3 regions of the Lysinibacillus pakistanensis genome follow, and region 1 is predicted to be linked to each of the others. Evidence: riboswitches for the same ligand, from Rfam matches in the RefSeq annotation. Region 1 holds a riboswitch; each other region holds the start of a gene.

The links. A riboswitch is a leader RNA that binds a small molecule or an ion and turns the genes downstream of it on or off. The one in region 1 is predicted to bind S-adenosylmethionine.
Region 2: another riboswitch for S-adenosylmethionine. It lies ahead of QNH24_RS23175 (bifunctional homocysteine S-methyltransferase/methylenetetrahydrofolate reductase); the one in region 1 lies ahead of QNH24_RS02760 (MetQ/NlpA family ABC transporter substrate-binding protein).
Region 3: another riboswitch for S-adenosylmethionine. It lies ahead of QNH24_RS21000 (methionine ABC transporter ATP-binding protein); the one in region 1 lies ahead of QNH24_RS02760 (MetQ/NlpA family ABC transporter substrate-binding protein).

The regions. Positions count from the first base shown of each region.
Region 1 covers NZ_CP126101.1:560,638-564,699, reverse strand. Annotated here, with positions in the region: gene QNH24_RS02775 (carbon-nitrogen family hydrolase) at 1-295, opposite strand, end outside; gene QNH24_RS02770 (pyridoxal phosphate-dependent aminotransferase) at 696-1,862, shown strand; gene QNH24_RS02765 (PPC domain-containing DNA-binding protein) at 1,911-2,414, opposite strand; SAM riboswitch class I at 2,571-2,675, shown strand; gene QNH24_RS02760 (MetQ/NlpA family ABC transporter substrate-binding protein) at 2,764-3,597, shown strand; gene QNH24_RS02755 (methionine ABC transporter ATP-binding protein) at 3,804-4,062, shown strand, end outside.
Region 2 covers NZ_CP126101.1:4,653,310-4,657,371, forward strand. Annotated here, with positions in the region: gene QNH24_RS23175 (bifunctional homocysteine S-methyltransferase/methylenetetrahydrofolate reductase) at 1-1,732, opposite strand, end outside; SAM riboswitch class I at 1,820-1,919, opposite strand; gene QNH24_RS23180 (protoporphyrinogen oxidase) at 2,045-3,433, opposite strand; gene QNH24_RS23185 (globin-coupled sensor protein) at 3,730-4,062, opposite strand, start outside.
Region 3 covers NZ_CP126101.1:4,196,464-4,200,525, reverse strand. Annotated here, with positions in the region: gene gcvH (glycine cleavage system protein GcvH) at 1-139, shown strand, start outside; gene QNH24_RS21010 (toprim domain-containing protein) at 302-643, shown strand; gene QNH24_RS21005 (thioredoxin family protein) at 659-970, shown strand; SAM riboswitch class I at 1,027-1,130, shown strand; gene QNH24_RS21000 (methionine ABC transporter ATP-binding protein) at 1,214-2,242, shown strand; gene QNH24_RS20995 (methionine ABC transporter permease) at 2,232-2,900, shown strand; gene QNH24_RS20990 (MetQ/NlpA family ABC transporter substrate-binding protein) at 2,962-3,819, shown strand; gene QNH24_RS20985 (amidase) at 4,043-4,062, shown strand, end outside.

The DNA.
Region 1 (4,062 bases):
TAAACGTATACATTGTATTGTAAAATTTATCGCCCTTTTTTGTTGCAACAGAGCCGCCCACAATATGTAAACTCAGTTCCTTTGCCAAACTTGCTAAAAAGGCTTTCGTACGCACCCCATCTTCATCCGCTAGCTCTGGTAAACGCTCAAGTGCATAGCCTGTATTCCACATTTCTGGTAGTACAATAATTTCCGCACCTCGATTTGCCGTTTCTCGAATCTTCTCCTCAGCTCGGGCAAAATTTTCATCTACTTTGCCAAAGCCTACATTCAATTGAATACAGCCAATTTTCATCTCATTTCCTCCTTTAGACATTTTTAAGTTTGTTTTCGCTTTTACACATTTCATTATACAATATTTAATTCTAGACTAATTTAAATTTATCCAGTTAGTTGGTCATTCGACGTTGCCGCTTTGTCTATTATTTACAGCAAAAAAAGATTATTCATTTCAGAACGATCTTTTATACAAAGAGCTACAACTTACTCAACCAATTCTACTGTAAGTGTAGTAACTTCAATTGGTGCCGTATCTCGTATCGTACCATCGTAACTTATGATTTGGTCGCCTGTAGTTTTCAGAGACTTTCAAACCTTTTATAAATAAAGGGTCTAGACAATTAGTAAAAAAAGTAATAGTATTTGCATCATATTCTTTAATAATAATTATTATATTCTGAAAAAGGTGAATGTGCATGGAATTCTCAAAAAAACTACAGCAACTCCCAACACAGTTTTTTGCAGCACTTGTGCAAAAAGTAAATGCTGCCTTGGCTGAGGGGCGCGATGTAATCAATCTTGGACAGGGAAATCCTGATCAACCTACTCCTCCACATATTATTAAGGCTCTACAGGAGGCAGCCGAAAATCCTCTTAATCATAAATATCCACCATTTCGTGGCATTGCTGAATTACGCCAAGCTGCGGCAGATTTCTACAAACGTGAATACAATGTAGACATTAATCCTGAAACAGAGGTGGCTATTCTTGGTGGTACAAAAATCGGTCTTGTTGAACTACCTTTAGCTATATTAAATCCTGGAGATACAATGCTATTACCCGACCCTGGCTATCCCGATTACTTATCAGGCGTCGTATTAGGGGATGTAAATTTTGAGGTACTGCCACTTTTTGCAGAAAATAGCTTCCTCCCTGATTACGCAGCTTTACCTGATAATATAAAAGAAAAGGCGAAACTTCTGTATTTGAATTACCCTAATAACCCGACTGGTGGTACAGCAACAATTGAATTTTTCGAGGAAACCGTTCGCTTTGCAAAAGAGCATAATATCAGCGTTTCACATGATTTTGCCTATGGGGCAATTGGATTTGATGGAAAAAAACCTGTTAGCTTCCTACAGGCAGATGGTGCTAAAGATGTTGGAATAGAAATGTATACTCTATCCAAAACATACAATATGGCAGGCTGGCGCATTGGCTTTGCAGTTGGGAATGCTGATATTATTGCTGCTATCAATTTAATACAAGACCATCTATTTTGTAGTCAATTCCCTGCTGTTCAACAAGCAGCTGCGATTGCACTCTCATCATCACAGGAATGTGCAAATGAGCTCACAGCTACTTATGAACGTCGACGCAATGTCTTAATTGAGGAGGCTCAGCGTATTGGCTGGCACGTAACTGCTCCTAAGGGCTCCTTTTTTGCATGGCTCCCTGTTCCAGTAGGCTATACAAGTGAACAATTTGCAGACCTCTTACTCGACAAAGCAGATATTGCTGTAGCAGCAGGAAATGGCTTTGGGCAATATGGCGAGGGCTATGTCCGTGTTGGCTTACTTGTAAGCGAAGAACGTTTACGTGAAGCTATAAATCGAATCGAACAATTAAATTTATTTATATAAACAAATTCAATAAAAACTGTTCTACAGCAATGCCATAGAACAGTTTTTTCATTTCTCAATCTTTCTTGGACTCTGTAAGTCTTTTTCTAAGGGATAAAATTGAATATGTCCTGTTTCATCATCAAATTTGCGTATATGCTGAATGTCCTGTACCTCTGCCAAAACGATATCGGCCGTAATCACAATATTTCCGCCCTTTATCAAATGTCCTCCCGCTACTTGACCCCATTGATCACTCATTGATCCATGAAGATGCGTCTCATAGTCTCCATCACGTTTACACACAACACCAGCACCTTGAATAAATTCAAGTGGTCCCTGTTTTTTTATCACTTCACTGAAACGGACATTGATTTTAGAGATCTCATCTGGTATTAAATAAACAAAACTACTATTTTGCAAACTACCAATACAACTAACAATGGTCGCTGACTCAATATCGTTCTCTTGACAGATAGCCTCTATTCCCTCGATAATATCAGTCCCCATTAAAATACGAGCACTAATGACTTTTCCAAATGCTCCAACTCCATAATTTACTCTTATAGACATCTCTACACCTCTTTTTGCTACTATATTTTCTGTGGCTTTATCTTGATTTAGTGGACAATAAACCCGCTAAATAAAATAAAAAATCAAAATATTTATTGACTAATAATAACCTATAATTTATATTAGTTCTATCGGATTTATAAAAATACTATATATCTCTTATCAAGAGTAGCTGAGGGACTGGCCCTATGAAGCTCGGCAACCTCCTTTTTAAAGGAAGGTGCTAAATCCTGCAAACGATCATCGTTTGATAGATAAGAGAGGACGTTTTTTCATGAGCCTCTCTTAGTTTATAAGAGAGTTTTTTTATTTTTAAAAATCGATAATACAAACTTTGGAGGTCATTTTCATGAAGAAACGAAACAAATTTTTATTAGGCTTAGCAGGTCTTACATTAGCAGCAGCGTTAGTAGGTTGCGGTTCAAAAGAAGATAGTAAAGAAGACCAAGGTAAGGCTATTGATGAAAATAAGATCGTAGTAGGTGTTACTTCTGGTCCACATGAACAAATTGCAGAGGCTGCGGCAAAAGTGGCAAAAGAAAAAGGTTTAGAAGTAGAGCTTAAATCCTTCTCTGACTATGTTTTACCTAATACTTCATTAGCTGAAGGTGATCTTGATGCAAACAGCTATCAGCACGAGCCTTTCTTAGATACTTTTAATAAAGATCACGATACAGACTTAGTACCAGTTGGAAAAACTATTCTGAATCCAATGGGTGTTTACTCTGAAAAATATAAATCTTTTGATGAAATACCAGATGGAGCAACATTTGGTTTACCAAACGATCCGACAAACGGTGCCCGTGCACTATTTGTTCTGCAAGAGGCTGGCTATATTAAATTAAAAGAAGGTGCTGGGCTAACAGCGTCTATCCGTGATGTTGAGGAAAACAAGAAAAATTTAAAATTCATAGAGTTAGAGGCTGCACAAATTCCAAAACAACTTAGTGAGGTTGATGTAGCAGCTATTAACACAAACTTTGCGCTGGAGGCTGGCATTAATCCTAAAAAAGATTCTATCCTTTTAGAATCTACTGAATCCCCTTATGTAAACTATATTGTAGTACGTGCTGAAAATGAGAATGATCCAACGATTAAAAAATTTGTTGAAGCTTATCAATCTGATGAAGTACGTAAATTTATTGAAGATGAATTTAAGGGTTCTGTAATTGCAAGCTGGTAGGTTGCTTAAAAATAAAACGGGTTTTCCCATCTTCCACTGATTAATCGTTGAAAAAATCGGGCCTATACCGCTGTTAGATTCCTACTCAGCATTATTTGTTCTTGAAGAGGGAATTTTCCAGCCCATTAAGCAGGATAAAATAAGAATCTGCGAGACTCCTTTGGGAAAGCGAGCAGATTCTTGCTTTTTAGAAAGGAGACATCCAGATGATTCGATTAGAAAATATATCTAAAGAATTTAAAACAAAGAAAGGTATTGTCAGAGCAGTTGATGGGATTAACCTTCATGTTAAAAAAGGTGAAATTCATGGGGTTATTGGCTATAGTGGCGCAGGTAAAAGCACACTTATTCGCTGTGTTAACCTATTGGAACGTCCAACTGCAGGAAAAGTCTGGATCAACAATGTGGATATTACTTCCCTTTCCCTTAATGATCTTCGTAAAACCCGTCAAAAAATCGGGATGA
Region 2 (4,062 bases), 1.2 Mb from region 1:
ATTCTGCGGCTACCTCTACTAATTCCTTAGCAATTGCAATTCCTTCTAGTGTCGCGTGCTCCTTATCCTCACCACAAGCCTTCATCCGTGCTAATGCGTTTTCAGATAATTTAATGCCGGGAACTTCATGATGTAAGAACTCCGCACTTTTATAGCTCGTAACTGGCATAATTCCTATATAAATTGGTGCTTCTAAATGCTTTGTCGCCTCATAAATTTCTACAATTTTTTCCTTTGTATAGACAGGCTGTGAAATAAAATAATCTGCCCCATGTTCAATTTTCTTTTCTAATCGAGATACAGCTCGGTCTAATACACGTACATTCGGATTAAACGCTGCGGCTACAGAGAAATTTGCCTTTTGACGTAGTGGCTTCCCTGAAAAAGATACACCTTCATTTAACTGTTTGATTAATTGAATAAGCTCCATTGATGATACGTCATAAACACTCGTTGCCCCTGGGAAATCCCCAACCTTTGTTGGATCTCCAGTAACCGCTAAAATATCATGAATGCCTAGTGCATTTAAACCCATTAAATGAGATTGCAGCCCAATTAAATTACGATCTCGGCATGTAATATGTGTTAACGGGCGTACCCCATGTGTTTCTTTCAATAATGCGCCCATTGCCACATTACTTATTCTTGGCGATGCTAGGGAATTATCCGCCATCATGACCACATCTGCGCCTGCCTCATATAATTTTTTAGCACCTTTAATAAAACCATCGATTTCTAAATGTCTTGGTGTATCCAACTCTACTATAACCGAACGTTGACGTTTTACTTTTATATGCAATGGCTCGAATCTTGAAGGTTCTGCCTCACGTACAATCTCTACTTTCTCAGGCTTCGCTAATTTTTCTTCTACTGGAGATAATTCCTCTAAGTATTTTTTCGCTGCAGCAATATGCTTTGGTGTCGTACCACAGCACCCACCTATTAAACGAACGCCTTGATCTCGAAGTGCTACAGCAGCGCGACCAAAATAGTCTGTCTCTGACTCATAAACAACACGCCCGTCTTCTAAATCTAGAAGAGATGCATTTGGATAGGTAGACATAAATGCCTTTTCAGGAAGTTCTACACCCTCAAATGCCTGAATCGAATGGTATGGACCTAAACGACAGTTAACACCTACAATATCAGCACCCAGTGCCTCGAGCTCATGTAGGGCACTATTTAAACTCTTACCATTTTGCAGCACTCCCGGTTCATGCATTGAAACTTGCGCAATGATTGGCAACTTTGTTTTAGCTCGAAGCATTTTTAATGTTGCTGTTAATTCTTCAAAATCATAATAGGTTTCAAGTAAAAGGCCGTCTGGATTCCCTGCCAGTAACACAGTTGCTTGCTCTTCAACAGTCGCTAAAATTTCTTCTAAGGTTGCATCGCTTTTCCGAATGCCTCGAATCCCCCCAATAGTCCCTAAAACAAATTGACCTCCATCTGCAGCTGCTCGCTTGGCAATCGTCATAGCTGCTTCATTAAACTGCTGAACACGCGACTCTAATCCGTAACGTGCTAATTTTATAGCATTCGCTCCATAAGTATTTGTTTGAATAATATCGGCTCCAGCTGCTATATACTCTCTATGAATCTTTTCAATTAATTCTGGTCTTTGAACATTCATTTCCTCATGACAGTACTCCAAGCCATAGCCGTATAATACCGTACCAATTGCACCATCTGCTGTAAGAACATGCGTTTTTAACTTTTCAAGCAACCCCATAAAACTAGCCCCTCTTTCTATTTTTCTATAATATAAAAAGCCTTCTTTAACACAAAGAAGGCTTTTACGTTTCGTAATTGTTGTTCCTTCTCATCTTCGACCATAGGGTCTTCTGGATTTAGCACCTGACAAAAAGTTGGTTGCTGAAGCGTCATTGGGCCAGTCCCTCAGCTTCTCTTGATAAGAATTTAGTATGAATTTTTTAAATAATTAAAAGAATCATAACGTTAACAAACGTTTGAGTCAAGACTATTTCACGTAACAAAGGATATTTCAAACGAAAAATATAATTTTTTGTCTTATATTCTGCAATTAAGATAATTTTTCAGCAATATTATCCCCTATTTTTTTACCGTTTTGAATACAAGCACCTATACCTACACCAAAGTAAGAGCAGCCCGCAATGGATAAATTCGGATAGTTTGTTTCGAGCTCTTGTAATAAGCCCTGTAATGCCTCACGATGTGCTAAATCATATTTCGGCATTTGATCAATCCATCTACTTACATTCACGACACTTGGTTTTTCTTTAATCCCCAAGCTTTTTCTTACATCCTCTAAGGCAACAACAGATAATTCTTCATCTGTCATCCTACGTAACTTCTCATATGCGGGGTTGATGCTTTTATAGAAGAGTCGAACAAGTAATTGCTCATTTGCTGAAGTATGCTTCCACTTACGGCTTGTCCATGTCGCTGCATTACAGATTACATCAGAATTATGAGACACAATAAAGCCTGTTCCATCAGCTGGTAATCTACTATCGGGTACATCGAATCCTAAATAAATTGTAATAGCGGAGGCAGTATTGAATTGGTCAAAATAACGGTTCAATGTTTCATCCTTTAATAGGTACTGTACAGTTTCATTAGGTAATGCTAAAACTACATGATCTGCTTCAATGATCGTATCATTTGCTAAAGTAACTTGGTAGTGGTTTTCCTGCTTGTTGACACTAGTAGTGGTAATTCCCTTTAAAATTTCTACATCAGTTAATGTTTCTTCAAGACGATCAATTAAAGACGATAAACCATTTTTAAATGAAATAAATTTTTTATTAGCAGCTTTTACAAATTGTTCTCGATTTGCGTCAAAACCTTTAATAATACTACCGTACTCATTTTTATAATCAATTAAATAAGGTAATGTGGAGGCAATCGATAGTTGATGTAAATCTCCTGAATACACACCTGCTAATACTGGCGCTATTTGGTTTTGAACAAGCTCCTCCCCTAAATAGTACGTTAAAAATTCTCCAATTGAGCTGTCTTTTGTAAAGCCTACATTTGGCATTGTCAAATCCTTTAATGCTTCTTTTTTACCTTCTTCGGATACAAGTGTGCTTTCTTCCAGAGAGTGAAGGCTCATCGGAATACCGAATGTTGAATCTGCCGGAATCGCATGGAGCTCATTATTTGTGTATATATAAGAAATCCCCGTTTCGTTGTATACCAAATCTTGCTTAAAATTAACCTCTTCAACCAGCTCCATAACACCTTGATGACGGGCTACTATTGAATCTGCCCCTGTCTCCATAATGAATCCCTGTTCGTATTCAGAGTGCAACTTACCACCTAAATATGTATTTTTTTCAACAAGCACAAGCCTTACATTTAATTTTTTTTCCTTTACTTGGCGCTGTAAATAATGCATCGTACATAAACCCGTAATTCCTCCACCTAATACAACCACTGTTTCCATATTAACCGCCCCTAATTTTTGTTGTCTTCCTTTAGTATAAACCCTTTTTATTGAAAATTACGCTCAACCCTTTACAAATTTAGCAAAAATGGAGCTATCCCGTGGTGAGGATAGCTCCATTACTATGACTAAATATGTATCTTTTCATGATGAAACAAAAAATACCCTTGACTTAAAATTCCGGCAATATATTAGTTAATATTTACTGAAAAACCATTAAACACCATATATCAATGGTTGTTATAGTGTTTATAGGCTGTAGATTTCGGTTACCACAATAATATCTTTACTCTGAATTAATTTAAGTGTTGGGCAACATTTGCTAATTTCTCAGCTGAATTCGTTACTTCTTCAAAGGCAATCCCTAGCTCATTAAGAACCTCCGCTATCGCTAATACTTCTTTTTCCATACTATCATTTTGCTCTTTTGCCTCTGTCATCGATTCTAATATTTTCGTAAATTGCCCTTCTGTTTGAACCATATTTTCCTTGCCAGATATGACCTCTTCTTGAATATTATTAAGAGAGTGTGTTAGCTTATCTGTCCGTTCATTTGTTTTTTGTAACAACATGGCTACTGAGGTCACAGAATCTTTTGTTTGAATCGATAGTTTTCGAACCTCATTAGC
Region 3 (4,062 bases), 1.6 Mb from region 1:
AGATTTAGAAGATAGCCCAGAATTCGTTAATGAATCACCATATGAAAAAGCTTGGATGATCGTTGTTGAGCCTGCTGATGCATCAGAAGTTGAAAAGCTTATGACAGCAGAGCAATACGAAGAAATGGTCGCTGAATAAGACAAGCCCTAATAGAAAAACGTCGGCATTCACCGACGTTTTTTATTATCTTCATGGCTGGGGAGATAGTCGCTTGCAATGGGTGTCTAACATTACCATCGTTAATGCTTAATTGATATAATGACTATAAGGAAAAGGGATATGTCTAATGGGGGTGGCGTGATGTTCGAGGGAAAATGCTTAATTGTTGAAGGCCGTTCGGATAAGCTTCAAATTGAACCTATTTTAAGTGAAGATGTCACAATACTTTGTACGAATGGTACAATTGGTGTGCATCAATTAGAAGTGCTGCTTGATCCATATGAGGGCTGTGAGCTTTATACATTTTTTGATGCAGATCCATCAGGGGATAAGCTACGGGCATTAATGGACAGACATTATCCAGAGGCAGAGCATTTACGTACAATGCCAACGTATAAAGAAGTTGAGACAACTCCGAGAAAGGTATTAGCAATGATATTGTTGCGAGCACATTTCTCAATCCATAATCAATATATTTTGTAAGGTTGCGTGAAAAAAATGGAAGAATGGTCAAAAGAGCAGTGGATCGCGGCTGTCCAGTCGGGGAAAAAAGCTGCCTTTTATTTATATACACCTATGTGTGGTACATGTGCAGTTGCATCAAAAATGATGATGATCGTTGAGCAATTACTGCCAAAGCTTCAAATCGGCAAAGCAAATTTAAATTTTGTTGAAGAAATTGCCTTAGATTACGAAATCGAAAGTGTACCATGTTTACTCGTCTGTGATGGCGGAAAAGTGACAGAAAAAGTCTATGCTTTTCAATCCGTACCGTTTTTATACGAATTGTTAAAAAAATCAATTGACTGAAGTTTGCTAGCATGGTAAAGTAACAAATATATTACTAAAACATTGAATATATCGAACTCTTATGAAGAGTGGCGGAGGGAAGTGCCCTATGAAGCCCGGCAACCATCACAAAGTGAAAAGGTGCCAAATCACCCAAAGATTTATCTTTGAAAGATGAGAGAACGGTTGAGCGTATAAATACGTGACCCCTTCTACTTGTCTGTGAGTGAAGGGGTTTTCTATATGAGAAAAGGAGTATTCGCTATGATCCAGCTTCAAAATATTACGAAGAATTACAAAACCGCAAATGGCGAATTAACAGCAGTCAAAGACGTAAACCTTTCCATAAATAAAGGTGAAATATTTGGCATTATCGGCTATAGTGGTGCTGGTAAAAGTACAATGATTCGTTTATTGAACGGTTTAGAAAAGCCAACATCTGGTACGGTGATGGTTAACAATCAAGAGTTTTCATCTATTAAGGGGCAAAAGCTTAGAGATGCAAGACAAAAGGTAAGTATGATTTTCCAGCACTTTAATCTACTATGGTCTAGAACCGTTGCTGAAAATATCGCTTTTCCACTAGAAATCGCAGGTGTTTCAAAGGCTCAGCGTGATGCACGTGTGAAGGAATTGATTACTCTTGTTGGTTTAGATGGACGTGATCAGGCGTATCCATCACAGCTATCAGGCGGTCAAAAGCAGCGTGTCGGCATTGCTCGAGCACTTGCTAATAATCCAGAGGTTTTATTATGTGATGAGGCAACCTCAGCACTTGACCCAGAGACTACCGATGCAATCCTGGATTTACTTGTAGATATTAACGAGCGATTAGGATTAACTATTGTGTTAATCACACATGAAATGCACGTTATCCGTAAAATCTGCCATCGTGTAGCAGTAATGGAGGCTGGCGAAATAGTAGAACGTGGTGAGGTATTACAAGTATTCCAGGCACCTCAAGCTGCTATTACGAAAAAATTTGTGTCACAAATTACAGATACGAAGGAAACGCAGGAGACGGTTGCACAAATAAAAGCAAATTATCCAACTGGACAACTTGTTAAGCTAATTTTTGTAGGAGAAAAAACAGAGCAGCCCGTAATTTCACACCTCGTCAAGCACTTTGATGTAGAAGTTAGTATTGTGCACGGTAATATCTCTCAAACAAAAAATGGTGCTTACGGTACACTTATTGTGCAAATAGATGGAACCGAGTCAAATGTGGCTGATGCATTAGGTTACTTAAATACAGTTGAAGTACAAACGGAGGTGATTGCAAATGCTAACTAATCTCTTTCCGAATGTCGACTGGGAGCGAATGTGGGCAGCTACCTATGAAACACTGTATATGACAGCTATTTCAACCGTAGTAACATTCATCCTTGGCTTATTAATTGGAATCGTATTGTTTTTAACAAGCCCCCATCAACTATGGGCTAATAAAATTGTGAATTTCTTAACAGGTTCACTCGTAAATATTTTCCGTTCGATTCCATTTATCGTGTTAATTATTTTATTAATTCCATTTACAAAATTCTTGCTTGGCACAATCCGTGGAGCCAATGCTGCATTACCAGCACTAATTATTGGTGCTGCCCCATTCTATGCACGTATGGTATTGATTGCATTACGTGAAATTGATAGAGGGGTAATCGAGGCAGCTCGTTCAATGGGTGCTAAAACATCTACTATTATATGGAAAGTGTTAATTCCAGAATCATTACCTGCGCTTATTTCAGGTATTACTGTAACAGCTGTAGCGCTTGTTGGTTATACAGCAATGGCTGGAATTATTGGTGCAGGCGGGTTAGGAAACTTAGCCTTCTTGGATGGCTTCCAGCGTAATCGCTCAGATGTGACATTAATGGCAACTATTCTAATCTTAGTAGTCGTATTTATTATTCAATGGATAGGCGATATGATTACAGCTAAAACAGATAAACGTTAAAGGTTATTTCGGTTCTCTGCCGTTAACATACTTTGAACAAAATAAAAGGGAGTGTAATAAAATGAAGAAGCTATTGACAGGATTACTCTTATCAGTATTAGTGCTAGCTTTAGCGGCTTGCGGTGCTGGTAAAAAAGACGATGCAAGCTCAGGTGCATCAACAGATGATAAAACAGATAGTAAAGAAAATGTGACATTAACTGTAGGTGCCTCTAATACACCGCATGCAGTAATTTTAGAAAAAGCAAAACCGATTTTAGCTAAAGAAGGTATTGATCTTCAAATTGAAACGTATACAGATTATGTATTACCAAACCAAGATTTAGCATCAGAAGACCTTGACGCTAACTATTTTCAGCATATTCCTTACTTAGAGCTTCAAATTAAAGATAATGGCTATGATTTCGTCAATGCTGGTGGCGTTCACATTGAGCCAATCGGCATTTACTCTAAAAAATATAAATCACTTGACGAGCTACCAAAGGGCGCAACAATTTTACTTTCTAGCTCAGTTGCAGACCACGGTCGTATGCTTTCATTACTAGAAGCAAAAGGCCTAATTAAACTTAAAGATGGTATCGATAAAACAGCAGCAGAAATCAAAGATATCGCAGAAAACCCTAAAAACTTTAAATTCGATGCTAATACAGCACCTGAAATGCTCGTACAAATGTACGAAAATAATGAAGGTGATGCAGTGCTAATTAACTCTAACTTTGCAATCGATAACGGCTTAAACCCAGTGAATGATTCAATTGCTCTTGAAGATAAAGAGTCTCCATATGTGAATATTATTGCTGTTCGTGCTGGGGATGAAACAAAGAAAGAAATTAAAAAATTATTAGAAGTCCTAAATTCGAAAGAAATCCAAGACTTCATTCTTGAAGAATGGAAAGGTTCAGTTGTACCAGTTCAATAATTTATTGTAATAAAATAAACTGTTAAATAGTACAAACTAAGGTTTGTACTATTTTTTTGTAAAAATTGAGTTAGGTTAAACAGGTATTTAAGAAAAAAACCCTACTTTATGAAGAAAAATTATAAAATGAAATATATCCCTATTTATAAAAATTTTCGATATGGTATAACTAGTTTGTAGAAAGGAGTTGTGTAAAATTATTAATAGTCGAGGTTTTAAGTTAGTGATCATATGCATTTTATT